DNA from 2 places in the Lapillicoccus sp. genome. Region 2 is predicted to be linked to the other one. Evidence: riboswitches for the same ligand, from Rfam matches in the RefSeq annotation. Region 2 holds a riboswitch; the other holds the start of a gene.
What was found. Region 2 has a riboswitch for thiamine pyrophosphate ahead of ACLL9L_RS18975 (purine-cytosine permease family protein). Riboswitches for the same ligand answer to the same signal wherever they lie in the genome.

Region 1: linked by a shared signal. The riboswitch ahead of ACLL9L_RS13400 (ECF transporter S component) and the one ahead of ACLL9L_RS18975 (purine-cytosine permease family protein) in region 2 are both predicted to bind thiamine pyrophosphate.

Annotation. Positions count from the first base shown of each region.
Region 1 is NZ_JBKJPP010000151.1:4,920-20,612, forward strand. It holds gene ACLL9L_RS13340 (molybdenum cofactor guanylyltransferase) at 1-142, opposite strand, end outside; gene ACLL9L_RS13345 (GNAT family N-acetyltransferase) at 274-1,104, opposite strand; gene ACLL9L_RS13350 (IclR family transcriptional regulator) at 1,184-1,954, opposite strand; gene ACLL9L_RS13355 (MFS transporter) at 2,002-3,276, shown strand; gene hutH (histidine ammonia-lyase) at 3,351-4,928, shown strand; gene hutU (urocanate hydratase) at 4,975-6,639, shown strand; gene ACLL9L_RS13370 (allantoate amidohydrolase) at 6,807-8,012, shown strand; gene ACLL9L_RS13375 (formimidoylglutamate deiminase) at 8,009-9,337, shown strand; gene hutI (imidazolonepropionase) at 9,334-10,524, shown strand; gene ACLL9L_RS13385 (HutD family protein) at 10,526-11,122, shown strand; gene ACLL9L_RS13390 (phosphotransferase family protein) at 11,135-12,103, shown strand; gene ACLL9L_RS13395 (DUF4235 domain-containing protein) at 12,142-12,420, opposite strand; TPP riboswitch at 12,492-12,596, shown strand; gene ACLL9L_RS13400 (ECF transporter S component) at 12,690-13,349, shown strand; gene ACLL9L_RS13405 (ATP-binding cassette domain-containing protein) at 13,259-15,693, shown strand, end outside.
Region 2 is NZ_JBKJPP010000219.1:3,804-19,496, reverse strand. It holds gene ACLL9L_RS18995 (TenA family protein) at 1-565, opposite strand, end outside; gene thiD (bifunctional hydroxymethylpyrimidine kinase/phosphomethylpyrimidine kinase) at 566-1,375, opposite strand; gene thiE (thiamine phosphate synthase) at 1,375-2,100, opposite strand; gene thiM (hydroxyethylthiazole kinase) at 2,100-2,903, opposite strand; gene ACLL9L_RS18975 (purine-cytosine permease family protein) at 2,900-4,300, opposite strand; TPP riboswitch at 4,291-4,402, opposite strand; gene ACLL9L_RS18970 (SGNH/GDSL hydrolase family protein) at 4,483-5,289, opposite strand; gene ACLL9L_RS18965 (SDR family NAD(P)-dependent oxidoreductase) at 5,472-6,233, shown strand; gene ACLL9L_RS18960 (phosphoribosyltransferase) at 6,373-6,996, shown strand; gene ACLL9L_RS18955 (sigma factor) at 7,699-8,085, shown strand; gene ACLL9L_RS18950 (hypothetical protein) at 8,351-9,760, shown strand; gene ACLL9L_RS18945 (CDP-alcohol phosphatidyltransferase family protein) at 9,933-10,439, shown strand; gene ACLL9L_RS18940 (hypothetical protein) at 10,539-11,486, shown strand; gene ACLL9L_RS18935 (DsrE family protein) at 11,906-12,265, shown strand; gene ACLL9L_RS18930 (radical SAM protein) at 12,267-13,352, shown strand; gene ACLL9L_RS18925 (histone-like nucleoid-structuring protein Lsr2) at 14,751-15,098, shown strand; partial or broken gene ACLL9L_RS18920 (ISAzo13 family transposase) at 15,514-15,693, shown strand, end outside.

The DNA.
Region 1 (15,693 bases), on a different contig from region 2:
CGACAGCGACGACGGACCAGTCCAGGGGGAGGGCGTCCACAAGGTGTTCGAGGACCGTGGAGTCGCCGAGGACTTGACGGGTCTTGTCAGCACCGAAGCGGACGGACCCGCCACCGCAGAGGACGATCGCCGTGACGGTCATGTGTGGACCATCCTGCCGCAGGCCTGGGGGTTGACGCTGAGTCAAGGGGGTTGACGCCGCCTGCAGGCAGCGTCAACCCCCTTGACTCAGCGTCAACCCCACGTCGCGGGGTCAACCCCACGCCTGCGGGGTCAGTCGGCCTCGGCGATGCAGGCGGTGCCGACCCGGCGAAACCCCACGGCGGCATAGATCCGGGCCACGTCCTCGTCCTGGGCCCCGCAGAACACCGTCGTCACCCCGCTGGCGAGCGCCTCCCGGGCCAGGGCCGCCGCCACGGCCCCGGCGATGCCGCGCCGCCGGAAGGCGGGGAGCACCCCGACCCCGACGATCTCGGTGACCCCGCCGCGGGGGTTGTGGCTGCCCCCTCCGACCGGGCCCGCCTGCGCGTCGACGGCCCCCACGAGCACGGAGCGGCCGGCGGCGATCCCGGCAGCGGTCCGGGCGGCGGCGTCCGGGTCGGCTGCCGCCTCAGCATCCCTTTCCGCGACGGAGGCCACGCCGACACCGGTCCCGGCGTGGCCGAAGCCGACTGCGATCGCGGCGTACACCAGTCCGAGCTCCGCGTCGTCGGCCGCGATGACGTGCACGTCCACGTCAGACGTGCCGAGGTCGCGGCTGCGAGCCGCTGGTTCGCCGACCAGGACGAGCAGCGGGCACTCCTCGACCCGCATCCCGGCCGCCCGGGCGGCCGAGAACAGCGTCGGCGTCGTCTCGTGGACCCACTCGAGCGCGCGCGGGACGCCCAGTTCGCGCTGCCGGTTGAGGACGGCCCGGACGTCGTCGGCCGTGATCTGGTCCGGGCCGCTCCGCCGCGGCGTGCCGTCGAGTCGTGGCCGGGCGTAGTAGGGCCAGCTGTCGAGGGCCACGAAGAGGGTGAGGGGACCGTGTTCCTCGATGTCCGAGGCCCCCCGCGGCACCGTGTCGTAGTAGGCCTCCAGCCGGTTCCGCAGCGCAGCAGTCACCCTCGCATTTTCGCAGCCGGACTCCCCGGGGTCACCCGGTTTACGGAATGGCCGACGGATCCGGACCGCCGGGCTCGTCTCACCCCGGGGCTCGGCCGCGACCGAGCCGGCCAGAGAGGGCGTCGGCGCTCGCCGAGACCGCCGTCGCGAGCCGCAGCCGTTCTGCCGCGACGACCCCGGCCCCCTCGAACGTCAGCGCGAACGCCGCCACCGGGTGACCACGGTGGTCGAGGACCGCCGCGGCCACCGAGGAGAAGTCCGGCGTCACGGTGCCCTCCTCCACGGCATACCCCCGCGCGCGCACCCCGCTGAGGAGCGAGCGCAGCTGGGCCAGGGACGTCGGCCCGCAGCCCTGTCGCTGGACGAAGGCGTCGCGAGAGGGATAGAGCGCGCGCACCTGTGCCGCGGGCAGCCCGGCCAGCATCGCCAGCCCGCTCGCCGTCAGCTGCGCGGGCAGCCGCACGCCGACGTCGCTGACGAGGGACGGGCGTCGCGGCGCGCGCTCCTCGATGAGGTAGAGCACGTCGCTGCCGTGCAGCACGGCAAAGTGCGCGTTGTGCCGGGTCTCGTCGACGAGCCGGGTGAGGATCGGGCGGGCCAGCCGCTGCAGCGGGGCCTGGCGCGAGTAGGCCGACCCCAACTCGAACGCCGCAACGCCGAGGCCGTAGCGCCGCTCCTCCGGCAGGTGGACGACGAACCCGTGCTCCTGCAGGACGGCGAGCAGGTGGTAGGTCGAGGACCGCGCGAGGCCGAGCTGCCGGGCGATCGCCGCCGCGGGCAACGGCTCGGTATGCCGTGACAGCAGTCCCAGGACCTCGAGCGCCCGGGCGGCGGCTGGGGCATTCGTCACACCGCGCAGTCTCGCAGCGACGCCGTCCGGGTGGCACCGTAGGGCGGGTGTCGTCAGAGCGCCAGACCGAGCCGTCCCGGCCGGGGCACCGACCGGGGCACCGGCCGGGCGACCCGGCGTACCGGCGTATCTCTGCGGCCCTGTTCGCCGCGGGCCTCGCGACGTTCGCGCAGCTCTACTCGACCCAGCCCCTCCTGCCGGAGCTCGCCCAGCGCTTCTCCCTGTCCGCCGCCCAGAGCGCGTTGAGCGTCTCGGCCGCGACCCTCGGGCTCGGGCTGGCGCTGCTCGTCGTCGGCCCGGTCACCGAGGTCCTCGGCCGGACGCCGCTGATGCACGCGTCGCTGCTGGCCTCGAGCGTCATCGGCCTGCTCTGCGCCCTCGCGCCGAGCTGGCCCGTGCTGCTCGTCCTGCGCGGGCTGCAGGGCGTCGCCCTCGCCGGGCTGTCGGCGGTGGCGATGGCCTACCTTCGCGAGGAGGTCCACGCCGACGCGCACGGGCGGGCGAGCGGGCTCTACATCGGCGGCACCGCGCTCGGCGGGATGCTCGGCAGGCTCCTCGCCGGCGGCGTCGGCGACGTCGCCGGCTGGCGGTGGGCGCTCGGCGCGATCGGGCTGCTGGGCCTCGGCTGCGCCATCGTGGTCCGCCTCACCCTGCCGCCCTCGCGCAACTTCCGGCGGGCGCCGTCCGGCCTCGCCCATGCACGCGAGTCGACGCGCCAGATCCTTACGGACCCGGCCCTGCTCGCGCTCTATGTCTTCGCCTTCCTCGGGATGGGCGCGTTCGTCGCCACCTACAACGCCCTCGGGTTCCGGCTCGCGTCGCCGCCCTACCTCCTCGGCCTCGGCGTCGCCAGCCTCGTCTACCTCAGCTATGCCCTCGGGTCGGTCTCCTCGACGTATGCCGGACGGCTCGCGGACCGGATCGGCCGTCGGGCGGTCATGCCGATGGCGGTGCTCGTCGGCAGCGCCGGGCTCGTCGTGACCCTCGCCGCGCCGCTGCCCCTCGTCGTCGCCGGGATCGCGCTGATGACGGCGGGGTGGTTCGCGGCCCACGGCGTGGCAAGTGGGTGGGTCTCGGCGCGGGCCCACCTCGGCGGGGGCGGCACCGGGCAGGCGTCGTCGTACTACCTCTTCGCCTACTACCTCGGCTCGTCCGTCTTCGGGGGACTCTCCGGGCTGGCGTGGACCGCCGGCGGCTGGGGTGAGGTCGTCCTCGTCGTCGGGGCGCTCATGGGCGTGTCACTGGTGGCGGCGTTCGCGCTGCGGCGGATCCCCAGCCTGAGCGAGGCGCCGCACGAGGGCCGCGACCCGATCGCGCAGTAGCCACGTCTCGGATGCGAGACACAATCGCCGACGTCGGGCGCGCAGGACCGGCCTGCACCCGCTCCAATGGAGGCATGACGCAGACCCAGCTCCCTCCGGCACCGGCAGGGCACCCCGCCACGGTCACCGTGGGCGTCGGCGCCCTGTCCTTCGACGACGTCGTCGAGGTGACCCGCCACGACGCGAGCGTCGAGCTCGGCGCGGCGGCGCTGGACGGCATCCGCGCCAGCCGGGCCATCATCGAGGGGCTGGCCGACGACGCCCTGCCGCACTACGGGGTCTCCACCGGCTTCGGCGCCCTCGCCACGAAGCACATCCCCGCCGCGATGCGCGCCCAGCTGCAGCGCAGCCTCATCCGCTCGCACGCCGCCGGGTCGGGCGCCGAGGTCGAGCGGGAGGTCGTCCGGGCGCTCATGCTCCTCCGCCTGTCGACCCTGGCCACGGGCCGCACCGGCGTCCGCGTCGAGACCGCCCAGACCTATGCGGCGATGCTCAACGCCGGCATCACCCCGGTCGTCCACGAGTTCGGCTCGCTCGGGTGCTCCGGTGACCTCGCCCCGCTGGCCCACTGCGCGCTCGCGGCGATGGGCGAGGGCCCGGTGCGCACCCGTGACGGCGAGCTGACCGAGGCGGCAACCGCCCTGCGCGACCACGCGATCGCCCCCGTCGAGCTGCGGGAGAAGGAGGGCCTGGCCCTCATCAACGGCACCGACGGCATGCTCGGCATGCTCGTGCTCGCGATCACGGACCTGCGGATGCTGCTGACGACCGCCGACATCACCGCGGCGATGAGCGTCGAGGGGCTGCTCGGCACCGACACCGTCTTCGCCGCCGACCTGCAGGCGCTGCGTCCGCACCCGGGCCAGGCCGCCTCGGCCGGCAATCTGCGGGCCCTCCTGCGCGACAGTGGGATCCGCGCCTCGCACGACACCGACGACTGCCCCCGGGTCCAGGACGCCTACTCGCTGCGCTGCTCCCCGCAGGTCGCCGGCGGCGTCCGCGACACGGTCGACCACGCGGCCCGCGTCGCCGGGTGGGAGCTCGCCGCCGCCGTCGACAACCCCGTCGTCACCCTCGACGGCCGGGTCGAGTCGAACGGCAACTTCCACGGCGCCCCGGTCGCCTACGTCCTCGACTTCCTTGCCATCGTCGCCGCCGACCTCGCGAGCATCTCCGAGCGGCGCACCGACCGCTTCCTCGACCAGGGTCGCAGCCACGGCCTGGCGCCGTTCCTCGCCGACGACCCCGGGGTCGACTCGGGCCACATGATCGCGCAGTACACCCAGGCGGCGATCGTCTCCGAGCTCAAGCGCCTCGCCAACCCGGCCAGCGTCGACTCGATCCCCAGCAGCGCCATGCAGGAGGACCACGTCTCAATGGGCTGGTCCGCGGCCCGCAAGCTGCGCCGCAGCGTCGACGGCCTGACCCGGGTCCTCGCCGTCGAGCTCCTCACGGCAGCCCGGGGCATCGAGCTGCGCGCGCCGCTGACACCGGCCCCCGCGACGCATGCCGTGATCCGGACCCTGCGCGCGAGCACCCCCGGCCCCGGGCCCGACCGGTTCCTCGCCCCCGAGATCGAGGCTGCCGTCCGGTTCGTCGCCACCGGCTCCGCCCGGTATGCCGCGGAGCAGGTCACCGGCCCCCTCGCCTGAGCGACCCCACACCCAGGAGACCCATCGCACACCCAGGAGACCCACCATGCACGGTGCCCGCCCCGTCCGCGCCGCCCGCGGCACGACCCTCACCGCCCGGTCGTGGACGACCGAGGCCCCCCTGCGGATGCTCCAGAACAACCTCGACCCGGAGGTCGCCGAGCGCCCGGACGACCTCGTCGTCTACGGCGGCACCGGCCGGGCCGCCCGGGACTGGCCCTCCTTCGACGCCATGGTCCGCACCCTCACCACGCTGCGTCCCGACGAGACGATGCTGGTGCAGTCGGGACGCCCCGTCGGCGTCATGCAGACCCACGAGTGGGCGCCGCGCGTCCTGATCGCCAACTCCAACCTCGTCCCCGACTGGGCCAACTGGCCCGAGTTCCGCCGGCTCGAACACCTGGGACTGACGATGTACGGGCAGATGACGGCCGGCTCGTGGATATACATCGGCACCCAGGGCATCGTCCAGGGCACCTACGAGACCTTCGCGGCCATCGCCGAGAAGCGCTTCAACGGGACGCTCGCGGGCACCCTGACCCTTACCGGTGGCTGCGGCGGAATGGGCGGCGCCCAGCCGCTCGCCGTCACCCTCAACGACGGGGTCTGCCTCGTCGTCGACGTCGACCGCGCCCGCCTCGAGCGCCGGGTGGAGCACCGCTACCTCGACACCGTGGCATACGACCTCGACGACGCGGTCACGAGCGCCCTCGCGGCGAGGGCGAGCCGCACGGCATACAGCATCGGGGTGGTCGGCAACTGCGCCGAGGTCTTCCCCGAGCTGCTGCGCCGCGGCGTCGAGATCGACATCGTCACGGACCAGACGTCCGCGCACGACCCGCTGTCCTACCTGCCCGTCGGCATCGGCCTCGAGGACTGGCACGACTACGCCGACAAGAAGCCGGAGGAGTTCACCGACCGGGCGCGCGAGTCGATGGCGCGGCACGTCGAGGCGATGGTCGGCTTCATGGACCGGGGCGCCGAGGTCTTCGACTACGGCAACTCGATCCGTGACGAGGCCCGGCAGGGGGGCTACGAGCGGGCCTTCGACTTCCCCGGGTTCGTGCCGGCCTACATCCGGCCGCTGTTCTGCGAGGGCAAGGGCCCGTTCCGCTGGGTGGCGCTCTCCGGTGACCCCAAGGACATCCATGCCACCGACGCGGCCGTCATGGATCTCTTCCCCGACAACGACCGCCTGCAGAAGTGGATGCGCGGCGCACGGGACAAGATCGCCTTCCAGGGCCTGCCGGCCCGGATCTGCTGGCTCGGGCACGGCGAGCGCGACGTGGCGGGGCTGAAGTTCAACGACATGGTGGCGCGCGGCGAGGTCGCGGCGCCCATCGTCATCGGCCGCGACCACCTCGACTGCGGATCGGTCGCCAGCCCCTACCGCGAGACCGAGTCGATGCTCGATGGCTCCGACGCCATCGCCGACTGGCCCCTGCTCAACGCGCTCGTCAACACCAGCTCGGGCGCGAGCTGGGTCAGCATCCACCACGGCGGGGGCGTCGGCATCGGCCGCTCGATCCACGCCGGCCAGGTCTCCCTCGCCGACGGCACACCGCTGGCCGCCGAGAAGCTCGCCCGGGTGCTCACCAACGACCCGGGTATGGGCGTCATCCGGCACGTCGACGCCGGCTATGACCGCGCCGACGAGGTCGCCCGCGAGCGTGGCGTGCGCATCCCGATGCGGGAAGGAGCGAGACCCTGAGCGCCGGCCCCGAGCGAGATGGTCCGCCCGGCTGGACGCCGCGGGCCCCGGCCGAGAGCCTTAAGGTTGGTTCAATGACCGTGCGACCTCCTGAGTCCCCCCGTGCGTCCGGCACGTCGGTCGCCAGGGCCACCGAGCTGCCGGACGCTGGGCGCTCTTTCGACGCGATGTGGGCGGCGCTCGAGCAGGTCGGCCGCGACGCCCGCACGGGTGGCTACCGCCGCTTCGCGTGGACCCACGAGGACGCCCACCTGCGGGAGTGGTTCGCCGGGGAGTGCGCCGCCCGAGGCCAAGACGTCGTGGAGGACCGCGCCGGCAACCAGTGGGCCTGGTGGGGAGACCCCGACGTGGTCCGGGCCGACGGCACGAGCGGCGGGGTGGCCGTCGGGTCCCACCTCGACTCGGTGCCCGACGGCGGCGCCTTCGACGGCCCGCTCGGGGTCGTCTCCGCGCTGGCGGCCATCGACGGCCTCCGCGCGGCCGGGCTCACTCCCGCCGTCCCGGTCGCTGTCGTCAGCTTCGTCGACGAGGAGGGCGCCCGCTTCGGGATCGCCTGCGCCGGCTCGCGGGTCCTCACCGGGGCGCTGCCGGCAGAGCGTGCCCTGGGCCTGCGCGACGGCGACGGCCTGACGATGGCCGAGGCGCTGCAGGTGCTCGGCCGCGACCCAACGGCACTGGGCCGCGACGACGAGACGCTCCGCCGGGTCACCACCTTCGTCGAGCTCCACGTCGAGCAGGGCCGCGCACTCGCCCACCTCGACCCCGCCACCTCAGCCGTCGCCGTCGGCTCCGACATCTGGCCCCACGGGCGCTGGCGCATCGACGTGCCCGGCACCGCGAACCACGCGGGCACGACCCGCCTCGAGGACCGCCGCGACGCCATGCTCGGGTATGCCGAGGCCGTCCTCGCCGCACGCGAGGTCGCCACCGCGCGGGGCTGCGTCGCGACGATGGGCAAGATCCGCGTGGAGCCGAACGGGGTGAATGCCATCGCGAGCCACGTCACCGGCTGGCTCGACGCCCGGGGAGCCGACGAGGGTGCGGTCCGGGCGGCGGTCGTCGACCTCGCCGCGTTCGCGCAGGCCCGCGGCGCGACGCTGACCGAAGAGTCCTGGACCGGGGCGACCCGGTTCGCGCCCGACCTCGTGCGACGGCTCGCCGACACCCTCGGCCCGTCGACACCGGTCCTCGGCACCGGCGCGGGCCACGACGCCGGCATCCTCTCGGCGCACGGCATCCCGTCGGCCATGCTCTTCGTCCGCAACCCCACCGGGGTGTCCCACTCACCGCAGGAGCACGCCGAGCGGGCCGACTGCCATGCCGGCGTCGCGGCCCTGACCCGGGTCCTGGCCGACCTGACGGAGGCCTCATGACGACCTACTGGGCCGAGCACGCCTGGCTGCCTACGGGACTCGCCACCTCGGTGCGGCTGACCATCGAGGGCGACCGTTTCGCCAAGGTCGAGGCCAAGGCCCACGCCGGGCCCGGCGATGTGCGACTCCCCGGGGTCGTCCTGCCCGGCCTGGCCAACACCCACAGCCACGCCTTCCATCGCGCGCTGCGCGGGCGCACCCACGGCGGCTCGGGCAACTTCTGGACCTGGCGCGAGCAGATGTATGCCGTGACGAAGCGGCTGACGCCGGAGACCTACCTCGCGCTCGCGCGGGCGACCTACGCCGAGATGGCCCTCGCCGGGATCACGGTGGTGGGGGAGTTCCACTACGTGCACCGCGGCCCCGGTGGCACGGCATACGCCGAACCCAACGCGATGGGCGAGGCGTTGGCCCAGGCTGCGGCCGACGCGGGGATCCGGATCACCCTGCTCGACACGTGCTACCTCGCCGGTGGGCTGACCGGGGACGGCCACCTCGCCCCGGACGCCGTCCAGCAGCGCTTCTCCGACGGCTCGATCGACAGCTGGCACGAGCGGATGTCGTCCCGTCGCGCCGCCGCCCACGTGCGGCTCGGTGCCGCGATCCACTCGGTGCGGGCCGTGCCGCGCGACGACCTCAAGACGGCCGCCGGGCTCATCGAGGACCAGCCGCTGCACATCCACCTCTCCGAGCAGCCGGCCGAGAACATGGCCTGCGAGGTCTTCTACGGCTGCACGCCGACCCAGCTGCTCGACGACGCGGGGGTCCTGCGGCCGGACCTCACAGCCGTGCACGCGACCCACCTCAGCGACGGCGACATCGACCTGCTCGGGCGCGCGTCGAGCCAGGCCGCGTTCTGTCCCACGACCGAGCGTGACCTCGGTGACGGGATCGGTCCTGCACGAGAGCTCGCGGACGCCGGGGTGAGCCTGACCCTCGGCTCCGACCAGCACGCGGTGATCGACCCCTTCGAGGAGATGCGCGGCCTGGAGATGCACGAGCGGCTCCGGGCCCTCGAACGGGGCCGGTTCACCCCGCACGAGCTGCTGCGCGTGGCGAGCGCCAACGGCTACCGCAGCCTCGGCTGGTTCGGGGGCGGGGTCCTCGCGGCCGGCGCCCTCGCCGACTTCGTCGTCGTCCGCGACGACACCGTGCGCACCGTCGGCAGCAGGGCGAGCCAGATCATCTACTCCGCCACCGCGGCCGACGTCGACACCGTGATGGTCGGTGGGCGTCTCGTCGTCGAGCGTCGCGAGCACCTGCGGCTCGGCCCGATCGCCCCGCTCTTCCGCGACGCCTTCGACGTCCTGCGGGACGACGGGTGACCGTGCTCGTCACCGGGATCGGTGAGCTCGCGACCCTCGACGACACCACCGATGGTGCCGACCACACGGAGGGGCTCGGACTGCTCCACGACGCTGCCGTCGTCGTCGACGAGCACGACGAGGTCCTCTGGGTCGGACCCGCGGCCGAGGCACCCGCTGCCGACAGCCGCACCGACCTCGGGGGCCGGGCCGTCGTCCCCGCCTTCGTGGACTCGCACACGCACCTCGTCTTCGCCGGCGACCGCGGGCCGGAGTTCGCCGCCCGGATGACCGGCACGGCATACGACGGGGATGGGATCGCGACGACGGTGGCCGCGACGCGCGGGGCCACCGACGACCAGCTGCGCGCCCTCATCCGCGGCCGTGTCGCGGAAATGCGGGCGCAGGGGACCAACGTGGTCGAGATCAAGTCGGGCTACGGGCTCACCCTCGAGGGCGAGACGCGGGCGATGCGGCTGGCCCGGGAGGTCACCGACGAGGTCACCTTCCTCGGGGGCCACGTGGTGCCGCCAGAGTTCCGCTCTCGCAGAGACGAATACGTCGACCTCGTCACCGGCCCGATGCTGGCTGCCGCCGGTGACTTCGCCCGCTGGATCGACGTCTTCTGCGAGCCGCACAGCCCGCACGCGTTCACCGCGGAGGAGGCCCGGACCATCCTGACGGCAGGCGCCGCAGCCGGGCTCGGGCTCCGGGTCCACGGCAACCAGCTCGGCCACGGCCCCGGCGTCCAGCTGGCCGTCGAGCTCGGCGCCGCGAGCGTCGACCACTGCACCCACCTCTCGTCCGCCGACGTCGACGCCCTGGCCGGCACGGCGGGCGCCACGGTCGCGACACTGCTGCCCGGCGTCGAGTTCTCGACCCGCTCGCGCTATCCCGACGCCCGCGCCCTGCTCCGCGCCGGGGTCTCGATCGCGTTGGCCACGGACTGCAACCCGGGCACCTGCTACTCCTCGTCGATGCCGTTCGTCATCGCCGTGGCCGTGCGGGAGATGGGGCTCAGCCCGGCGGAGGCGCTGCGGGCGGCGACGGTCGGGGCCGCGGCCTCGTTGCGCCGGCGAGACATCGGTCGCATCGCCCTGGGGACACGCCCCGGGTTGACCGTCCTCGATGCCCCGTCGCACCTCCACCTGGCATATCGTCCAGGGGTGCCTCTCGCCCGACTTCTCGACCTCACCCCCATGCGCTGACGTGCCGGACGACACGCTCGGCTTGGTCCGCTTCGACGACCGCCCCGCCACCAGGTGGCGCAACGGCCGCGGCTCGACCCGTGAGGTGGCCAAGCGCCTCCTCGGCGTGGTTGGCCCGGACTTCGTCTGGCGGCTCAGCGTCGCCGAGGTGACCGAGGACGCGGAGTTCTCGACCTTCCCGGGCGTCGAGCGCACGGCCACGGTGATCGACGGCGCGGGTCTGGGGCTCACCGTCGACGGCCACGACCACCAGATGAGACCCCACGAGCCGTTCGCGTTCGACGGCGAGGCGCGGACCCTGGCCCGCCCGACGTCCGGACCGGTCCGCATGCTCAATGTCATGACCAAGCGCAACCGGATGAGCGCGCGGGTCCGCATCGAGGACCTGTCGGACGGCAGGCCCATCACCATCGCCGGCGCCACCGTGTTCGTGCAGCTCACCGGCGCGTCGACGGTCTGCTCCGCGGAGGGATCGTGCGCCGACCTCGGGCCGCTCGACGCGCTGACCCCTCGACCGCGGGTCCGGTTGATCGCGGGCACGGGCACGGTGGCCGTGGTGCGGATGCAGAACTTCCGCGCCTACCGCGCCTCGGACTAGCCGGGTGGCAGCGTGGCGTTCTCCGTTCTGGTGAGCGAGCCCGGTTGGCGTGCCGAGGCCGATCGATGGATCTTTGCGAGGCTGCAGGAAGCCGCGCTGAGTCCGGTCGGCCCGCCGGAGCAGCGCCGCATCCGGCCGTGGTCCACCCACTGGGTCGTGCCCACCAGCGGTGGCCGGGTCTGGTTCAAGGCCAACTGCCCGGACCTGTCGTTTGAGCCTGCCCTGCAGCAGCTGCTTGCCGAGCTGGCCCCCGGCCGCGTCGAGACCCCCATCGCCGTCGAGGACTCGCGCGGCTGGATGCTGACCTGGGACCGCGGCGACACCCTGGCCGCGCGTCACGAGCCGACGCTCGCCGAATGGTGCGCGATCGTGCAGGAGGCCGGCGACGTGCAGCGCCGCGCCGCCGGCGCGCGGGAGCAGGTGCTGTCGACCGGCGTGCACGACTGCTCGCCAGGGACCGTGCCCGAGCGTTTCGACGCCCTCCTCGCCCGGTATGCCGCTCTCGACCCGCGGCACCCCTCGCACGTCACGGCAGGCCAGCTCACGCAGTTCCGGGCCGTCCGGCCGTCGGTCGTCGACGCCGCTGCTGCACTGGCGCAGTCCCCGTTGCCCGCGACGGTCAACCACGGGGACCTGCACCCCGGCAACGTGCTCGTCGTGGACGGCTGCCTTCGCCTCTTCGACTTCGGGGACGCCCAGTGGGCCGCCGCACCCGAGGTCCTCGGGGCACTGTGGGCATGGCTCACCCGCCGGACGCACCACCCATGGCGGACGGTCTTTGCGGCCTACGCCGAGGTCTGGAGCGACGTGGTCACCCCTGCAGAGCTCGACCACCTGGTCGCGGCCGCGATGCTCACCCTGCCCGTGAACCGCTCCATGACCTGGTGGTCCGCCACGCGCCAGACCACGACAGCGGAACGGGCCGAATGGGGCGATGCTCCGCTTTCACAGCTGAGCCACCTCCTGCGGCCTTGGCCCTGACCTGGCCTGCGGAACGCCCCAGCCGCACCTGGACCCGGCTAGCTCTTGAGGAACTTCTTGGGCGGGTGCCCGGCCGACTTCGCGTAGTACTGCGCGGCCTTGCGCTCGGCTGCGACCCGCGCTGCCTGGACCACGAAGCCGGTGATCGCCGCGAAGAGCAGCGCTTCCTTCCAGTCGACCTCGTCGAGGTTGTTGGGGTCGTTGGGAGCCGGGTGCCCCGACGCCACCTGCCAGCCCTTGCTCACCAGCTTGTTCGCCACGGTGCCGGCCAGGATTGCCGCGCCGGTGCCGAGCACCTTCCATGCCAACGAGCCCATCTGAGGGTCCTCCAGTCGCTCGGGTCGTGATACCCACCGACTCTTCCACGGCGGTGGGGGTAAAGTCACTTCACGAACGACAGGGGAGCGCCCCACAGCGCTGAGAGTGCGGTCCGCCGCAGACCCTCGAACCTGCTCCGGCTAGCACCGGCGAAGGGAGTCGGGAGATCTCAGGTGTGCTCCCGGCATACCCCCATCGAGGTATGCCGGGAGGGCACCTCCCCGAGGTATCCACCGGAACGCCGGACACCACGGGAAAGAAGCACATCATGAGCACGAGACCCCCTGACCGGCTGCAGCACGCAGCCCGTGCAGGCAGGACCATCCTCGCCACCGCGCCCCTCCGCCGCTGGCGCACCATCGACCTGATCACCTGCGCCTTCCTCGGCGTCGCCTTCGGGGTCGTCTACTGGGCGTGGGGCATCGCCTACGCGGGCCCCAACACCGCCATCTCCACGGGCTTTCCGCCCCTGGGCGCGCTGACCAACTGGCCATGGCTCATGGCGGGCGTCGTCGGCGGGCTGATCATCCGGCGGCCGGGGGCGGCGTTCTTCGCCGAGCTGCTCGCTGCCGTCGTCTCGATGCTGGTCGGCACCCAGTGGGGCGCCGCGACCTTCTGGTCCGGCGCCATCGAGGGCCTCGGGGTCGAGCTGGGGTTCGCGATCCTCGCCTACCGCTCGTTCGGCCCGCTCGCCGCGGCGCTGGCCGGCGCCCTGTCGGGGGCGTTCGAGGCCGTGTTCGAGTGGTACAGCTACTGGACCGACTGGGCCTGGGACTACAAGCTCGCCTACCTCGGGCTGCTCGCGGCGTCGGGGGCCGTCCTTGCCGGGCTGCTGTCGTGGGCGCTGACCCGGGCGCTCGCCGCGGGCGGGGCGCTCCAGGCCTTCCCGCCCGGCCAGGAGCTGCGCGAGGCCAGCAGGGCCGGCTGAACCGGCCCGACGCGGGAGGGCGCGGGGGCGCCGCGATCGAGGTCTCGCACCTCACGTGGCGCCCCTACGGACGTGCCCGCCCGGTCCTCGACGACCTCTCCCTGCAGATCCACGCGGGGCAACGGGTCCTCCTCGTCGGACCGAGCGGGTCGGGCAAGTCCACCCTCCTGAGAGCTCTGGCCGGTCTGCTCCTCACCGCCGACGCCGGCGACCTGTCCGGTTCGGTGGACATCGACGGCTCCGGCCCGCAGGCGGCGCCGGGACGGGTCGGCCTCGTCCTGCAGGACCCGGGCGCGGGCGTCGTCGCGTCCAGCCTGCGCCGCGACGTGGCCTTCGGCCTCGAGAACGTCGGTATGCCGCGGGGCGAGATGCCCACGCACGTCGCGGAGGCGTTGCGGGCCGTGCGGCTGGAGATGGACCCGGAGGCGTCGACGTCGTCGCTCTCCGGTGGCGAGCACCAGAGGCTGGCCATCGCGGGGGCGCTCGCGATGGCGCCGACCGTGCTGCTGCTCGACGAGCCGACGGCAATGCTCGACCGCGACAACGCCGAGGGGGTGCGCCGGGTCGTCGACGACGTCGTGCGCGCCCGCGGGCTGACGCTGGTCGTCGTCGAGCACCGGCTCGAGCCGTGGGTCGATCTCGTCGACCGAGTCGTGGTCCTCGACGCCGCGGGGGCGGTCGTCGCGGACGGACCACCGCGTCAAATCATCGCCGAGCAGGGCGAGCTCCTGCTCGCCCAGGGCATCTGGGTGCCGGGGTTCCCCGACCCGGAGGCCTTGGACCTCACCGGGTTGTTCGACACCGGGTTGTTCGACACCGGGTTGCCCGATGCGGCGTCGGTAGTCCCGCGCCGGGCGGTGGTGGTGTCCGCGCGCGACGTGACGCTGCGGCATACCTCCCGGCCGTTGAACGGCTCCGCCCGGATCACGACCGCTTTCCGGGGCGTCGATCTCGACGTCCGCGCGGGGGAGGCCGTCGCCCTCGTCGGCCCGAGCGGCTCAGGGAAGTCCTCCCTGTTGCGTGTGCTCGGCGGACTGGTGGCGCCCACGTCGGGCGAGGTGGGCGTCCACCCGTCGCTGGGGTCCGGAGAGCCGTCGTCGTCGCCGTCGTCGTGGCCGTCCGTCGAGCTGGCCCGGGCCGTTGCCTGGGTGCCCCAGTCGGCCGCGAGCACGGTGATCGCCCGGACGGTGCTGGACGAGGTCCTGACCACCCCGCGGGCCGTCGGGCTCGCCGACGCGGTGGCCCGCGAGCGGGCTGCCCTGCTGATCGAGCGGCTCGGCCTGGCGGGTCTCGAGCAGGTCGACCCCCGTCAGCTGTCCGGAGGTGAGCAACGTCGGCTGGCGATCGCTGCAGCCGTGGCACACCAGCCGGCGATCGTCCTGGCCGACGAGCCGACCGTCGGCCAGGACCGACTGACCTGGGCGGCCGTGATGGGCGTGCTGCTGGCGGTCAGGGAGGCCGGGTCGGCGCTGGTCGTGACCACCCACGACGACGGGGTGCGGGTCCGGGCCGACACGACCCTCACCCTGGTGCCCCAAACGCGCACGCCTGAGACGTCCGGAGGTCAGTCCTCGCCACCCGAGCGCAGTGCTGCACCCGAGCGCAGCACTCGGCCCCTGGCCGCTCGGGCCGGGCCGCTCGCGCTGGTCCTGGCGAGTCTCCTGGTCCTGCCGTTGCCGGGTCTGCTCGACACCTGGCGCCAGGCGCTCACGGTGCTCGCCGTCGAGGGCGTGCTCGCCGTCATGGCCCTCTGGGCTCCGCGCCGGCCTGACGAGCGCGCGGGCAGGCGACCCGGCGGCCGGCTGCGCGGCGTCCTGGTGCGCGGGGGTCGGCTGCGCGGCGTGCTGGTGCGTATCGCCCCCGCCCTGCTCGGCGTCCTCGGCGTCGGGTGGTCGGCCTGGTTGCTGGGAGGCCACGACCTCGAGATCGCGGCCGGTGCGGCGCTGCGGGTGCTCGCGATCGTCGTGCCCTCGATCGTCCTCATGCCCTTCGTCGACCCCGACGCCCTGGGCGACCACCTCGCCCAACGCCTGCACCTGCCGGCCCGACCCGTCGTCGCGGCGACGGCTGCGCTGCAACGGTTCCAGTCCTTCGGGCGGCTGTGGTCGGAGCTGACCCTCGCACGACGGGTGCGGGGGGTCGGCGCCGGCCGGTCGTGGGCGGGTCGCTTCCGCGAGCTCGCCGCGGTGACCTTCGAGCTGTTCGTCAGTGTCCTCGGGCAGGCGGGGCGGCTCGCGCTCGCCATGGACGCGCGGGGTTTCGCCGCAGCGACCCGCCGCACCTGGGCCGGGCCGGCGCCGTGGGGCGCGGCCGACGGGCTGGTCCTGCTGGGAGGCCTGCTCGT
Region 2 (15,693 bases):
TCCGCTCGGTCGTGGCCGGGCCGGATTCTGCGGCGAGTCGGTCGACGATCGCCTTCGCGTCGTTGGTGGCCGCGGCGAAGTCGGGGTCACCGTAGGTGCCGATCCAGTCGCCGTACGGGTGGGCCGCGAGGTCGGTGACCTGATCCTTGAGGCGGCGGCCGACGTCTTCGTAGATCCAGAAACAGGGCAGGACTCCCGCGGCAAGTGCGGGGTAGCACCCGGCGGTGGTGAGGGACAGCAGGAAGGAGGTGTATGCCGTGCAGGTCGGGGACATGGTGGTGGCGTCGAAGTCAGCGACGTGGCTGGCGTGGAGCGCTCGTTCGACGAGGATCGCCGAGTGGGCGCTCTTCACCCAGAAGAGGAGCTCATTGGGGTCGCTGGCCTGTCCGGCGGCCAGGGCGAGGACTCGACCGAACTCCACGAGGTAGTGGGCGTCCTGGGCCATGTAGTAGCCGAAAGACGAGCCCGGCAGCGTGCCGTCCCTGAGGCCGGTCAGGAAAGGCAGCCTGTCGATGGCTTGACGGATGGGGGCTGTCGCGACCCAGGCGTCGTCGCAGAAGGTCATTCACGTGCTCCAGATCTGGTGGAAGTGGTGGACGGGGCCGTGTCCGTGACCGACCTGGAGGACATCGGCTGCAGCGAGTGCGCCGGTCAGCCACGCCTTCGCCTCGATGGCCGTCTCGACCCATGAATCCCGTTGGGGGCGCAGCGCCGCCAGGGCCGAGGAGAGCGTGCAGCCGGTCCCGTGGGTGTTGACGGTGCGCACCCGTGACGCCCGGAGTTCCACCACCGCGTCGCCGTCGGCGAAGACATCGACGGCCTCGTCGCCGTCCTGCAGGTGGCCCCCCTTGAGCAGGACCCGGGCAGCGCCCGCGAGAAGCAGCGCTGCGGCCTGTGATCGCATCTCGGAGATGCTCTTTGCGGGTGCCCTGCCGAGGAGGATGCCTGCCTCGGCAAGGTTGGGGGTGACCACGGAGCTCAGGGGCAGCAGCGCCCGGATGGCCCGGACGGCGTCGTCCTCAAGGAGCCGGTCACCGCTGGTGGCGACCATGACCGGGTCGAGCACCACGATCCGCTGGGGGTGCGCGTGCAGGAACGTGCCGACGGCCTCGGCCAGCTCCGCGGTCGCGAGCATGCCGATCTTCACGGCATCGACGCGGACATCGCTGATCAGCGTCTCGAGCTGTTGGACGACGAACGGTGTTGGTACCACGTGGATCCCCGTCACACCTTGGGTGTTCTGTGCGGTCAGCGCGGTGATCACGGTGGTGCCGAACGCGCCCAGCGCGCTGAAGGTCTTCAGGTCTGCCTGGATGCCGGCGCCGCCGGACGGGTCGCTGCCCGCGATGCTCAGGGCCACCGGTGGTCGACTCATCAGCGGCTCTCCTCCCGTGGGAGCGGGGATCCGTCGCCCACGCCGAAGTGCGGTGCGTCGTCCCACGCCGCGCGCAGGGCACGGGTCGCTGCGGCGACGTCCGGCTGTCCGCAGATCGCGCTGATGACGGCGACACCAGCCACTCCGCTCGACCGCAGGGCGGCGACCCTGGCGGGGGTGATCCCACCGATCGCGACACATGGCCAAGGGCTGGACGTGGTCATCGCCCTCAGGTGCTCCACTCCCCGTGGCGCCGCCGCGTCGGACTTGCTCGTGGTCGCCCAGACCGGCCCGACGCCGAGGTAGTCGAGGGTCTCGATGCCGCGAGAGATCGCCCGCGTCACCTGCTCGATGTCGTGTGCCGACAGGCCAAGGTATGCCGAGCCGCCCAGTCGGGCTCGCGCCTGCCCGACGTCGAGGTCCTGCTGGCCGACATGGGCCCCCTGCGCTCCGATGGCCGCGACCAGGTGCACCCTGTCGTTGACGATCAGCGGGACCCCCGTGCCCGCCAGTGCCGCGCCGACGGCCCGGCCGAGGGCGACGAACTCGCCGTCCGAGGCGGCGGGGTCGCGCAGCTGGACGAGGGTGACACCTGCGGCCACCGCGGCGGCAACCGTGGCCGGGACACCGGCGCGGTCGCACATCGCGGTGTCGGTGACCAGGTAGAGCGAGAGGTCCAGGGGAGGCCGGACGGCCCCATCGCACCTGTGGTTCGAGGTGGACATCAGCTGAGGGTGACCCGGTCGGCAAGCGTCGTGGGGGTCAACAGCGACAGCTCATCCAGCAACGCCACCGCGAAGCTCCCGGGCCCCCGAGTGCCGGCGGCGGCGATGTCTGCGGCGACCGTCAACATGGCTGTGCCTGCTACTGCTGCTGCCAGGGGGTCCTCGACGCTGGCGGCGAACCCGGCCATCAACGCTCCCAGCGCACACCCCACCCCGGTCACCCGGGTCAGCCATGGGTGGCCGTTGCCGACGCGCACCAGTCGGTCCCCGTCGGTGATGTGGTCGATGGGACCGCTGACGGCGACGACGGTGCCACGCTCACGGGCCAGGCTCCGCGCCACCTCGGACGCGGCCTCCGGGGAGTCGATCGCGTCGACCCCCTTGCCACCCGCGCCGCCGGCCAGCGCCAGCACCTCGGAGGCGTTGCCGCGGATGATCGCCGGACGGCCGAGCCCGAGCAGCTCGTGCGCCAGCTCGGTGCGCCACGCCAGGGCGCCTGCGGCGACAGGGTCGAGCACCCACGGCGTCCCGGCGTCGCTGGCGGCGGCGACGGCACCCCGCATCGCCGACGCGGTGTCGTCGTAGGGGGTGCCGAGATTGATCAGCACCCCACCCGCGACTCGCGCGAAGTCGCCTGCCTCGTGGGGGTTGTCGACCATGGCCGGTGCCGCGCCCGCAGCCAGGAGCACGTTCGCTGTCCACTGGGCGACAACGATGTTCGTCAGGCACTGCACCAGGGGCGGTTGTGAGCGCAGCGTCTCGAGTGCGTCGCCGATCACGGACGGAGCCATCGTGGCAGTCATGGAGTGACGTCCCTTCGCTCCGGCAGCGACGTCTGCGGGCCGGCCCCGGCAGCGCGCTGACCGTTGCGCCTGGTGAGGAGACTGAGCACCCCGGCGGCGACAGCGGCCACGATGAAGGAGAAGGGTGACGCGCCCAGCCACGACGGCGGAGTGAAACCGATTGCCTGGTTGACTGGCGCCCACAGGGCAGTCCACCACGAGACCGACCCCGGGTTGACCAGCTGGTAGGCGACGAAGCCCAACGCCCAGGCCAGCAGATTGGACCACCGCGCGCGGGCCTGCTCGCTGAGGTCCCAGCGGCCGCGGCATACCACGAAGTAGTCGACCACGAGGACGCCCAGCAGTGGGACGAACAGCGAGCCGATCAGGAGGAGGAAGTTCTCGTAGTCGCCGATGTCGAACGCGAGCGCGCCGAGCGTTGCCAGCAGGCCGACAGCGACGGCGAGCGCGCGCCGGTCCCAGCGCGGCCGGAGATTCTGGACCGAGACCGCGGTGGAGTAGGTGTCGGCGAACGACTGGTCGAGCTCGCGGATCGTCAGCACACCGAACACCAACGCTCCCAAGGGGATGGCGATGAACGAGCCGAAGATCTTGTCCGGGTCGCGACCGGCGACCGTGACGAGAGCGAGCAGCCCGATCGTGTAGCAGGCGATCTGCGTCACTCCGTAGCCGACGAACGAGCCCAGAAAGGCCGAGCGCGTCGTGCGCGCGTGGCGGGAGTAGTCCGAGGCCAGCGGCACCCAGGAGACGGCGACGCCGATGACCGTGTCGACGGCCACCCAGAAGCCGTCCCAGCTCCCCTCGCCCAGGGCCGGGAGGGGATGGCCCAGCAGCTGAACGCCCAGGTAGACCAGGGCGAGCAGGACGGCGACCGTCACGTACTTGCGCAGCACCCTGATCCAACCCAGCGGGCGAAGCGCCAACAGCGTCGTGAGGACGCCCGCCGCCAGCGCGTACACCCAGCGGGGAAGCGTCGGCGCGAGCTGATGCAGCGCGGTGCTGATCGTGACCAGCTCGAACGTCGTCCACCCCACCAGCTGCACGATGTTAAGGATCGTCGGAAAGTAGGAGGGCCTGGTGCCGAACAGCCCACGCAGCAGGACCATTGACGGTGCTCCCGTCCGCGCGCCGGGCACGGACGCGGCGCCCACCCCCAGGGCGCCGAGCACCGTCCCGAGGGCCAGCGCGGTCAGCGCCGCACCGAGCGACATGCCCGGATCCGCTATGGGGACCAGCACAAAAATCGCGCCGGTGAAGCCGAGCAGACTGACTCCCAGATTTCCCCACAGGCCCAGCTGATCGAGCAACCCGAGCACCCGTGGAGGTGACTCCCCCAGCGTGTACGGCGCCTCCGCGGTCGCGGAGGACCGCTTCATGAGACGAGGCCCAACAACCATGATCACTCCCTACGCCGGCATTACCCGGTCAGGTTCATTCGGTCGGCGACCCGTTTAGTCGCCCTCTCAGCCCGGTCAGTCCGAGCTCCCGTGGTGCGAGGGGAAGCGTACAACAACGCGACGATGGGTCGGCGGCAGCGCCCCCGTCTCGGGCGGCATCGGGCCTCGAGCCTCACCCGCCGTCAGCCGGCCGTTGCCGCGATGAAGAGTGCCTCAGCGATGCGTGCGTGCCCGGCGGCGTTGGGGTGATCCCCGTCGTCGGCCAGCAACGCGGTGGCGTCCTGGTCGCCACCCGCGCCACGGAATGCGGCGAAGGTAGGGACATACAGGGCGCCTGCCGCGGTCGCGGCCGCGAGCAGCGCACTGTTGGCGGCCGTCGTGGCCCGGTCGGCCTTCGCCATTCCCTCCACGCCGTAAGCGGCGCGTCCGATGCTGCCGTCCTGCGCGATGTTCCAGTACCCGACCACGAGGACGGCGACCCAGCTTCGGTGGATCGCACGGATCCACCGGATCGTGGCGGTCACGTTCACCGTCACGCTCTGCTCAGCGCTCGTGTAGCAGTCTCTTTCGGAGCACTGCGCTGCGAGGTCACGGGCGAAGGGGTCGAGGACGTCATTCGCGCCGATCATCAGCACCACGGTGTCGGCACCTTCGACCGCCTCACGCGCAGCCGGTCCCTGGACCTGCGACAGGAGCTCTGCGCTGGTGTCCCCGTCGACGGCGAGGTTCACCGTGGCGGCATCGCCTCCGACCTGCGTGGCCCGCATCGCGGCGAAGGTCTCCACAAAGCCTCGGCATCCGCACGCGCGTCCCGATGGGACGGAGTCTCCGAAGGCAACCACCTTGACGGTGGGAGCCAGCCGCACCCGAAAGGCGACGACGGCGGACAGGGCGAGCGCGACGACCACCAGCAGCACCACCACCGACCGCCACCCACGGACCCACACGTGACCCAACCGGGGTTGACGCTGCCTGAAGGTGTTCGGCATCCTCGCTCGCCCGGGTTGTCGGGATCATCCGGTCCCACCCCCGCCCAGGCGGGGGTGGGTGTCTCGCGGACCTGTCCTCGTCAATGTAGCCGGGCCCTTCGGCCCTACTGGTACTGGTCGTCTCGGATGACCATGGATCAGGCCGCAGCGCGGGCGGCAGACGATGGAGGAGGACAGGACTCATGAACATCTACGGTCTGGGCGGCAAGGTCGCCGTCATCACGGGAGGCGCCTCCGGCATCGGGCGTGCGTGCGCCCACACCTTGGCGCGCTCCGGCGCGGACATCTCGATCTGGGACCTCGATCAGGGCGCCCTCGACCTCGTGCTCAAGGAGCTCGAGGACTATGACTACCGGCTGCACAGCGCGGTCGTCGACGTGAGTGACTCCGCCGCGGTGGACAGCGCGATGCAGGACGTGGTCGACACCCTGGGTCATGTGGACATCACGGTGGCCAATGCGGGGATCGGCGGGGCGGCCGCGTCCAGCGGGGACTATTCGGACGATGACTGGCACCGCGTCATCGGCATCAACCTGGACGGAGTCTTCTACACACAGCGGGCGGCGATCCGCGCGATGCGGCAGAGCGGCCGTGGCGGCTCCATCGTCAACATGGCCTCGGTCCTGGGTGACGTCGGGTTTGCCTCGGCGAGCGCCTACACCGCAGCCAAGCACGGTGTCGTGGGCCTGACCCAGGCGGCCGCGTGGGAGCACGCTGTCGACGGGATCCGGATCAACGCCGTCGGCCCCGGCTTCATCCGGACCCCCCTGCTGGCGAAGAACCTCGACGAGGCGGCGCTGGCATTCCTCGCCACCCAGCACGCACTCCAGCGCCTCGGTGAGCCCCACGAGGTGGCGGAGCTCGTGGCGTGGCTGGCCAGCGACGCTGCGTCGTTCGCCACGGGGACCTTCTACCCCATTGACGGCGGCTACCTCGCTCGATAGACAAGCCCTGGCTGAGCATGGCGCCATGGGCTCTCGGACCGCGACCAGGCGTCGAGCGCCTCAGATACCGGGACGGAGGTAGCCGCGGATGGCAGTATTTGCTGACCGGGTTGAGGCCGGCCGTCGCCTGGCAGTGCGGATGGAGCACCTGCGTGGCCAGGATGTCGTGGTCCTGGGCCTGCCACGAGGCGGGGTGCCCGTGGCGTTCGAAGTGGCGGAGGCGCTCGACGCGCCGCTGGATGTCATCGTGGTGCGCAAGCTGGGGGTCCCGTCACAGCCCGAACTGGCCATGGGGGCCATCGGCGAGGGGGGCGTCCGGGTGCTCGACGCCGGGGTGCTGGCGCACGCCCAGGTCGCCGAGGATGAGCTGCGCACGATCGAGAGACGTGAGCGCTCCATGCTGGAGGCGCGCGTCGCACGTCTGCGGAGGGGCCGTGGGCGCATCGACCTGAACGATCGCATCGCGGTCATCGTTGACGACGGCATTGCGACGGGGTCAACTGCACGGGTGGCGTGTGAGGTGGCCCGTCTCCTCGGCGCGGCCCATGTGGTCCTGGGGGTGCCGGTGGCCCCGGCCGAAGCCGTCCACGACCTGGTGGGCGCCGACGAGGTGGTCTGTGTCTTGGCGCCACGGCATTTCCAGGCGGTCGGCAACCACTATCGCGACTTCTCGCCGACGAGCGACGAAGAGGTGATCGTGCTGCTCGACGCGGCCGCGCGGCGCATGCGTCGCGACCGGGCGCTCAGCGACGGCCCCGACTGAGATGTCCACGTCGAGATCCCGGTCGGTACGGCGCCGCCCAACTCGGCTGCGAGACCACCACGTAGCCGCAGGCGACCCCAGGTGGGTCCGGAAACGTCCTTCACGTGGGCTTTCGGGTGTCGGCGGGCTTCCGCAGCTGAGCCACTCGCCGAGGATCTCCCCTGAGAACAGCGCATCGGTCACCATGAACGCGCGCCCATCAGCCCGGCCGTGGACCGCAGCGATGACGTGACGACTGGCAACGATCGGGTCGCAAGAGGCAGCGACCTCGCCAGGACGGCCTGGCGAACGGCCGATGGAGGTCTCCGGCCTGCGCCACCCCCCGCCCAGCACCACCTTGGGACGGGTCGACGACGTTGACCCTGACGGGCAAGCGTCTCCCCACGAGCTGCGCCGATCGGGTGAGCAGCTTGACGCTCTCGGCATCCCCGTGGCGGGCCGTCAGGGCGACGTCGGCTGCCGAGATCTCGTGCCCCGATGACAGAGCAAATGGTGAGCGGGCCGCCGCGTTCCCGTTCAGGGGCCGAACCTGCGCACTGTGTGGTGTTACCCCCGGGGCCAGCACCCCGTCCTGCGCGCTCGTGACTGCTCGAAGGACCGGTCGGTCGGACGGGGAACACCGTGAGTGCCTCGGAGGGTTCCGTCACTGTGGCTGGTTATTCGCATGATGTCGACGCACAGGCGAACGCGTTCCGTCGTTACGTGCAGCCTGAGATCGAGGTGATGCTGCGGGTGACGCAGTCTCTCACCGGCAACACGCCCGATGCGGAGGACGTGACGCAGGAGAGCCTGATCCGGGCCCACCGATCGGTGGCCCGCTTCGACGGACGCCATCCTCGGGCGTGGCCGTTGACCATCGTGCGCCACACGCACCTGAACATGATCCGCCGTCAGCGGCCGGTCACCGTCGGAGACTGGGACGCCGTTCGTGGCAGCCGGCAGGCCTGGGGCCGGTTCGCTCGTGGCGCAACCGTGCGGGAAGCGAGTCGGGTCGCTGTCACCGTCGGGACCGTGCTGTCCGTCGCGAACCAGGGCGCGACCCTCAGCAGGGGAGACCGTCCTGAGCGACCTGGGTGCGCGTGGCGGTGACCTGCCTGAACCCCTTCGTCGCGGCGAGTCTCGGCTATCTGGCGGGATGCCGGCTCGAGCCCGGACAGGCAGACGCCTCGAGCCTGGGGAAGGATTCTGGGGAAGGATTGACGTTTGTCCGCCAGGGTTGACCCGGCGGGGCTGCCGATGCGTGCGCGTCGGCAGCGCGGACGAGGGACGGGGCATGCATGAGCGCGGCGATAGCGATGGCGCACATCATCGTGGGCGAGAAACTCTGGTTGGCGACGTACCAGGCCGGTGCCGCGTGAAGCTGGTGCGGTGGCTCCGCGGGCTGGAGCTCGAGACCCGGCCCGTCCACCCGCAGGCCCGGGTCGCGCTGCAACGGCGCTGGGCCGAGCTGCCGATGCCGGTTCGCACCCCGGCACAGGCGCTGGGCCAGCACGCGGTCGGTTGCGAGGGCACCCATGGGGTGTTCCCGCGCTGCAACCTGGCATGTATGCCGTGCTACCACTCACGCGACGCCAACCGGGTCGCGGTCAATGGCAGCCACACCCAGGCCGAGGTCACTGCGCAGATGGCGCTGCTGCGCCGCCGGCGGGGGCCGGCAGCCCACGCCCAGCTGATCGGCGGCGAGGTGAGCCTGCTGCCACCCGATGACCACGCCGCGACGCTGCGAATCATGCGCGAGCACGGCCGCAAGCCGATGAGCATGACGCACGGCGACTTCGACTACCCCTACCTGGAGGCGCTGGCCGTCGACGCCTCCGGGCGACCGAGGCTGGACCGGCTCTCGTTCGCCGGGCACTTCGACATGCTGATGTTCGGCCGCCGGGGGATACCTCGCCCGGCTGATGAGTTGTCTCTCAATCCGCATCGCAGACAGTTCACCGACATGTTCGCCCGCCTGCGACGCGAGCACGGAGTCCGGTCCTTTCTTGCACACAACATGACGGTCACCCCAACCAACCTCGACCAGATCGCCCAGGTGATCACCGACTGTCACGGGTACGGCTTCGGGCTGTTCTCCTTCCAACCGGCCGCCTTTGTCGGTGACGACCGCCGCTGGCACGAGGGATACCGTGACACCACCAGCGATCAGGTGTGGGCCGAGATCGAACGGGGAGCCGGCACCCGGCTCCCGTTCCGTGCACTGCAGGTCGGCGACGAACGGTGCAACAGGACCACCTATGGGTTCTACGTCGGCGAGGACTACCACCCGATACTCGACGACGAGAGCCCCGCTGACCTGGCGGTCCGCGACGCCTTCTTCCACCATCTCGGGGGCGTCGACTTCTCCGGGACACGCCTGCCCGTGCTGGCCGCGAAGTTGGCCCGGGTCGTGGCGCGACACCCGTCTGTCGTCGGTCACTTCGCCGGTTGGGTGGCGCGGAGGGTCCGCTCCATCGGGCTGCGGCCCCTGCTGACCAGGCGGATCCGGCCGGTAACTTTTGTGATGCACTCCTTCATGGACGCCGCCGACGTGGCGCCCGCATGGGCGGCGATGCAACGGGGTGCGCACAGCACCGACCCTCGGATCGCCGAGACCCAGGATCGGCTGCGGGCCTGTTCCTACGCCATGGCCCACCCAGAGACCGGTGAACTCGTCCCGGCCTGCGTTCAGCACGCCGTCCTGGACCCGCTCGAGAACGTCGCCCTACGGCGCCTGCTCCCGCTGACCCCGCTCGCGCGGGTCGTCACCGGACCATCGATGTGAGCCGGACCGGATGCTTGACCCCTGCGCACGTCGCGTCCTCGCGCCCACCTTGGACGGCTCGCGAGACGGATCGCCGATGCCGTCGCTCCACCGCTGGCCTAGACGGGTGCCGGCTGGCTTGCGGGCGCCGCCGCCTGCGTCGCGGTCGCCTCCCTGAACTGGCTCCTCGGCCCTGCTCCTTTGGCTGGTCAACAGGCTGCTGGACGGCCTTGACGGACCCGTCACGCGGCGGCGGGCCGCTACCGAGCTGGGCGGATTCCTCGACATCGTCGCCGACTTCAGCATCTACTCCGGATTCGTCGTCGCGGTCGCGGTCGCCGTCCCGGACGCGCGACTGGCGTGTGTGGCTCTGCTTTCGGCGTCCTACATCTCCGGTACGGCATTTCTTGCGCTGTCCGCGCTGTTGGAGAGTCGCGGCACCGGCGATCGCGATGAACGATCGCTCCGGTTCGTCGGCGGGCTGGCGCATGGGACCGAGACCGTCATCGTCTACGTCCTGTTCTGCCTCTTCCCTGCGAACGCCGCGACGATCGCCTGGGTGCTCACCGCCGCGGTCGCGATCACCGCTGTGCAGCGGGTCGCCCACGGTGTCCGGGTGCTGCGCCCCCCGACAGCGCGGCAGACCCCTGTTCCCAGCCGTGGGGAGACCGATGTCCCCCTTTCCGGCGCGGCTCCTTGACCGCGTGCGGTGGCGCGGTCACTGGCGTCTGCCTTACGGCCTGGTGACGGTGTCGTGAACTGGTTGACACGCGAGTGCGCACGGGGGCAGCGTGTGGCCATGACGTCGCTGAGAACCTGGCTGGTCGCCGACCACCCGAGGGGTGGGTCGATGGTGATGGCCGCCGTTCGGATCACCCTGGGCCTGCTGTGGCTGTCGAATCTGGGTTGGAAGATCCCCCCTAATTTTGGCCAGGGCACCGCAGGAGGGTTGTACCTCTACGTCACCGACGCCGTCTCGCATCCGGTGCTGCCTCCATACAGCTGGGTCATCGAGCACCTCGTCCTGCCGAACTTCATGGTGTTCGGATGGGCCACGTTGGCGGTCGAGACGCTGCTCGCGGGCCTGCTGCTGACCGGGACGCTGACCCGTGTAGCAGCACTTGTGGGGATGGTTCAGTCCCTCGCGATTGGCCTGTCCGTGCTCGCTGCGCCGGGAGAGTGGCCGTGGAGCTACGTGCTCATGGTCGCCGCCCACGCGGCCGTCCTGGTCGCCTCACCGCGGACGGTTCCGGGGGTCGACTCGGCGCTGCTGTCCCAGCCCGGGGAGCGTCCGGCTCGCGCGTCCCGGCAGCTGCTCGGCTGGGGCGCAGTGGCAGCCGCGGTGGGGCTCTGGTCCGCTGCCGGCTCCTTCAATGACCCGTTCGCCAGCGCCGGCACCACCCCGGGCATCTCCGTCTTGGAATTGTCCTTCGGGCAGTTCAATCTCTTCGGCGCCCTGCTGATGCTCGCCCTCGGCGCGGCTCTGGTCGCGGCGGGCGCCCGCCGACGCCCTGGGCTGGCACTCGGGGCAGCCGTCGTCGCCGGACTCGCTGCGCTATCGGTCGTGGCCCGCTGGGGCTTCGGATCCGTCCCCCTCGGGGCCAATGGGAGCAGCACCGGCCTTTTGCTGGCCTTGGTGCTCGTGGCCGGCGTCCTTGGACAGGCCATGCGCTCGGACGCCACGCGTGCGGGTGGTGCAGTTCCCGCCGCGACGGCACCGCGCACCGGGGCATCGGTTCGTGACTGACCCGCGGCCTGTGGGCGTTGACGAGCGCGTCAACGCGCAGCCCCACCTTCTGGACGGTGGGAGCCTCGGGTGCGGCGAGCTGCTCCTGAAGCTCGTCCATGCGATCAGGCGACGCCCGCCGGGCACCGTGATCCGTCTGATCGCGACCGACCCGGCAGCCCCGTTGGACATCCCGGTCTGGTGTCATCTGACTGGTCACTCGTATGAGGGCGCTGGTCGGGGGCCGGACGGACGCTCCCACTTCGACATTCGACTCACGGACACCGCCGGCCAGACCCAGCCCGGACGTCCGTGGCACCTGGCCCGCTGCGGCGACGCCGCCGACACCCACCAGCCGCACTCGGCCCTACGAGACTCCCCGCCTGACCAGCACGACCAGCACTGACCAGCACTGACAACCTCCTGTGGAAGGACGCCCCATGAACGGACTAGTCATCTCCTTGACCCACTCCTCCGACGACGTCGACCGAGCCAGCGTCGCGATGGTCGTCGCCGGCGCCTCCGTGGCCTCGGCGCAGCGGACCACCGTGTTCCTTTCCTCGGAGGGCACACTGATCGCCAAGGACGGCGTCGCGGAGACTCTCCACGAGGAGGGGTTTGCCCCCTTGGGTGAGCTGGTCGCCTCCTTCGTGGCCGCGGGAGGCACGTTCCTGGTGTGCAGCCCCTGCGCCAAGAAGCGCGGCATCACCGAGGAGCACCTCATCGAGGGCGCCACGATCGTCGGGGGCGCCACCCTTGTCGGCCTGCTTGTTGACGGCGCAGCCTCCCTCTCCTTCTGACGTGGGTACGCCGACGCTGCCCACCCCGAGCGCCGAGCTCGACGGCGGCGACCAGGACTGCGGCAGCGGGCTGTTGCTGAGCCTGACCGGCGCGATGCACCGCATCGAGGCCGGACAGGTACTGCTGCTGCGGACCCGAGAGAAGTCGGTCCTGGCCGACCTGCCGGTCTGGGCCCGGCTGGCAGGTCATGAGCTGGTGGCTGTCCAAGGAGACGGACCGTGGCAGCTGCTGGTGCGTCGCGGCGGCCCGGGCGCGGCAGCCGGCCGGGACCGGCTCGCCGACGTCCTGAGCACGGGGACCCCGGCCGAGTTGGGCACCCGACTATGGCTCTACTCCAACTTCCACTGCAACCTGGCCTGCGCCTACTGCTGCGCACAATCCTCACCCAAGGCCGACCCGCGCAGCATGCCCCCCGTCCTCGCCGCCGCCGCGGTGGAGGAGTTCGCCTCCCTTGGCGGGAAGGAGCTCCTCGTGACCGGCGGGGAACCCTTCCTGCACCCCGAACTGGACCAGATCGTCGCTCACGCCGCCGCCCGGGTTCCGGTCACCGTGCTGACCAACGCCATGGTCTTCGGTCGCGGTCGCCGGCGGGAGATGCTGGAATCGATGGACACCGCCCGGGTCGTGCTCCAAGTGAGCCTCGACTCGGCCAGCCCTGGCCTGCACGACGCCCAACGCGGGGCCGGCTCGCACGCCAGGGCCATTGACGGGATCGAGCAGGCCCGCTCACTGGGCTTCCGCGTCAAGGTCGCGGCAACCCTCCACGAGGAAGACCTCGCCTCAGCTCCCGCCCTGCACACCAGACTCGATCAGGTCGGCATCCCTGTCGAGGACCGACTGGTGCGGCCCGTCGCGCACGAGGGCTTCGCTGCGGCCGGCACGCATATCAGCCTTGACACCATCGAACCCGAGCCCACCCTCTCCGTCGACGGTGCCTGGTGGCACCCGGTCGCCGTCACCTCCAACAGCCTGCGCGTCTCGCAGAACCCTCTCCCACTTGCCGAGATTTTCGCGGTCATGCGCGACATCTTGAACGTGCAGTCCGCCTCCCAGACCGAAGGTAGACACGTCTTCCGCTGCACCTGACGTCGACGGACCGGCCTTGCCGTTGCCCGGGCCCACCGAACGTTTCCGCTGGGCACAGGCCTCCAGCCGCCCGGGAAGTGCAGCGGGCGTGGTGGCGAGCATGGCGGCCAGGTCGTCGAGCCGGAACCTCCGGCCGAGTACTGAGGCGGCGATCGCGGCCTGTCTGGTGTCCGTGCTGAGTTTCTCCAGCCGCTCGCATACTGGCGCGTCCCCGCGAGGGCAGGCGGTTCTCCGCCACGGACGCGCCTTCCCCCGCATGCGCACGAGACCCTCATCGGTCAGCCCCCTGAGCAGCTCGATCAGGAAGAAGGGGATGCCGTGCGCACTGTTGACGATGCGCAGCAAACCCTCGTCGGCTCGAGCCTCCAACAGATCACCCATCAACAGCTCCGTCGCACCAACGCCCAGTCGGCGGAGGACCAAGCGCTTCTCCTTCGCCTCCTCGCGCTATTGGACAGCACGCATGAAGCGGGAGGACGACTGTCCAGCCCGGTAGGCGATGAGCCACACGATGGGGGCGCCGGCCAACCGCATCGGCAGAGACCGCAATGCCTCCGTCGTACCAGCATCCGCCCAATGCCTGTCATCCAGACAGATGAGCACCGGCTTAACCCGTGCGGCGTGCGGGCAGTTCCTCGAGCTCAAGCAACAGCCAGTAGCGATCGGCACCGAGGGTTCGCGGACTGCTCAGATCTCTGCGGTTCACCACCGACGACGTCGAGCCGTCGAAGCAAGTGGCCAACAGGGTGACATCGGGAGGGCAACGTCGTCGACGTCGGCTCGCCCAAGCCCACGCTCACATCCATATCGGCCGTAACGCTCACACCACGGCGCCCTGGCCGTCCCGTGCGTTCGCCAGCACCGCCTGGAGACCGCCAGCTCAATTCCTCGCCCGCGCAGCAGCGAAAATGCCATCTCCCTCCCCCGACTCCGTCTCATCCGAACCGCGTACGTCACCCACCCAGCCTGAGAACCTCGAAAGGACACAGTCGGACGTGACTCCTGGGCCCTTGGCCGGCGGCACGTCGAGGGTGCCCCTCATCCTTTCGGTATTGAGGCTTCTGGCCAACTCCACAGGAGCCCCTAAAACTACACCTGAGTACGTCCGGAGATGCCGGATGAGGGCGTGCCTGCGGGCGTCAGCAGGCTCCTGAAACGCGTTGCGTTGCAGACGTATTGGACGACGCGACACCAGCCAGCACACAGCGTGCTCGCCACCCGATCAGTCACCGGCCCTCCGTCCCGTGAAGGCGAGGACCGATCCACTCGCCAAACCCGGAAGAACAGAAGCAGGATCGGAATGGTTCATTGCCATCGCGCAACGCGATACCGTTTCCTTCCGGACATCACCTTGCGGTTCCTCCGTCGGGCCCGAACACTGCGAGAAGCGAGAAACCCTTGAAGGTCACCATTGACTCCACCGAGCCGCTGGCCGACGCGATCCGGGTGATCGGCGCCCTCTACAACGTCGACCTCGCACAAGTCGCCGACACCGACGAGACCACGACCATGGCGGCGGCCCAGGATCAGTCAGCCGGCCCTGGGACAGCCAAGCCCTCACGACGTCGCCGCCCGAAGACATCCCCGGTCTCCTCGCCGAGCGGGTCGGGCCGTGGGCGCCCGAAGTCCACTGCCGACTCACGTGAAGTGCGAGCCTGGGCGGTCGCCAACGGACACTCCGTCAGCGACCGCGGAACCCTACCCGCCGCGATCAAGGCCGCCTACGCAAAGGCTCACAAAGGCTGAACGCGGCGTCCGGTATGCCGGTCTCGTTGCGACGCAGCCCGAACCGTATGCGACCTTCGACAAGGTCACGTCCCGCAAGGCACCACCATCCGTGGTCCCGCTCGTGACACCTGCGACGGCACTCGGCCGAACCGGGTCGAGCATTCACCGACCCAGTCATATCGGACGTCGGTCAGGTAGTCGCAGGACATCCGCAACGTCAGGTGGACCGTCGACGGCGCGAGCAGCCGCGGCCCGCACTTCAACGAGACCGTGAAGTCCTCGACATCGGACGCGATCCACCACCACGGGAGCGACTCCGTGACAGCGAAAATCCGATGCAGCGACTGCACCCGTGGGGTGACCGCCGCCGGCTTCCGCAACCGGGCCTCACGGCAATGGGGCGCTGCTTGTCTCCTTAGGACGCGCCGCGGCCTACCCCAAAGCCGAGCGGCTGCTGATCACCGCCGACGGCGGAGGCTCCAACGGATACCGGCTGCGACTGTGGAAGCGTGAACTGGCCGAACTGGCAACCCAAAGCGGGCTGGCGATAGCCGTCGCCCACTTCCCGCCGGGCACCTCCAAGTGGAACGAGATCGAACACCGGCTGTTCAGC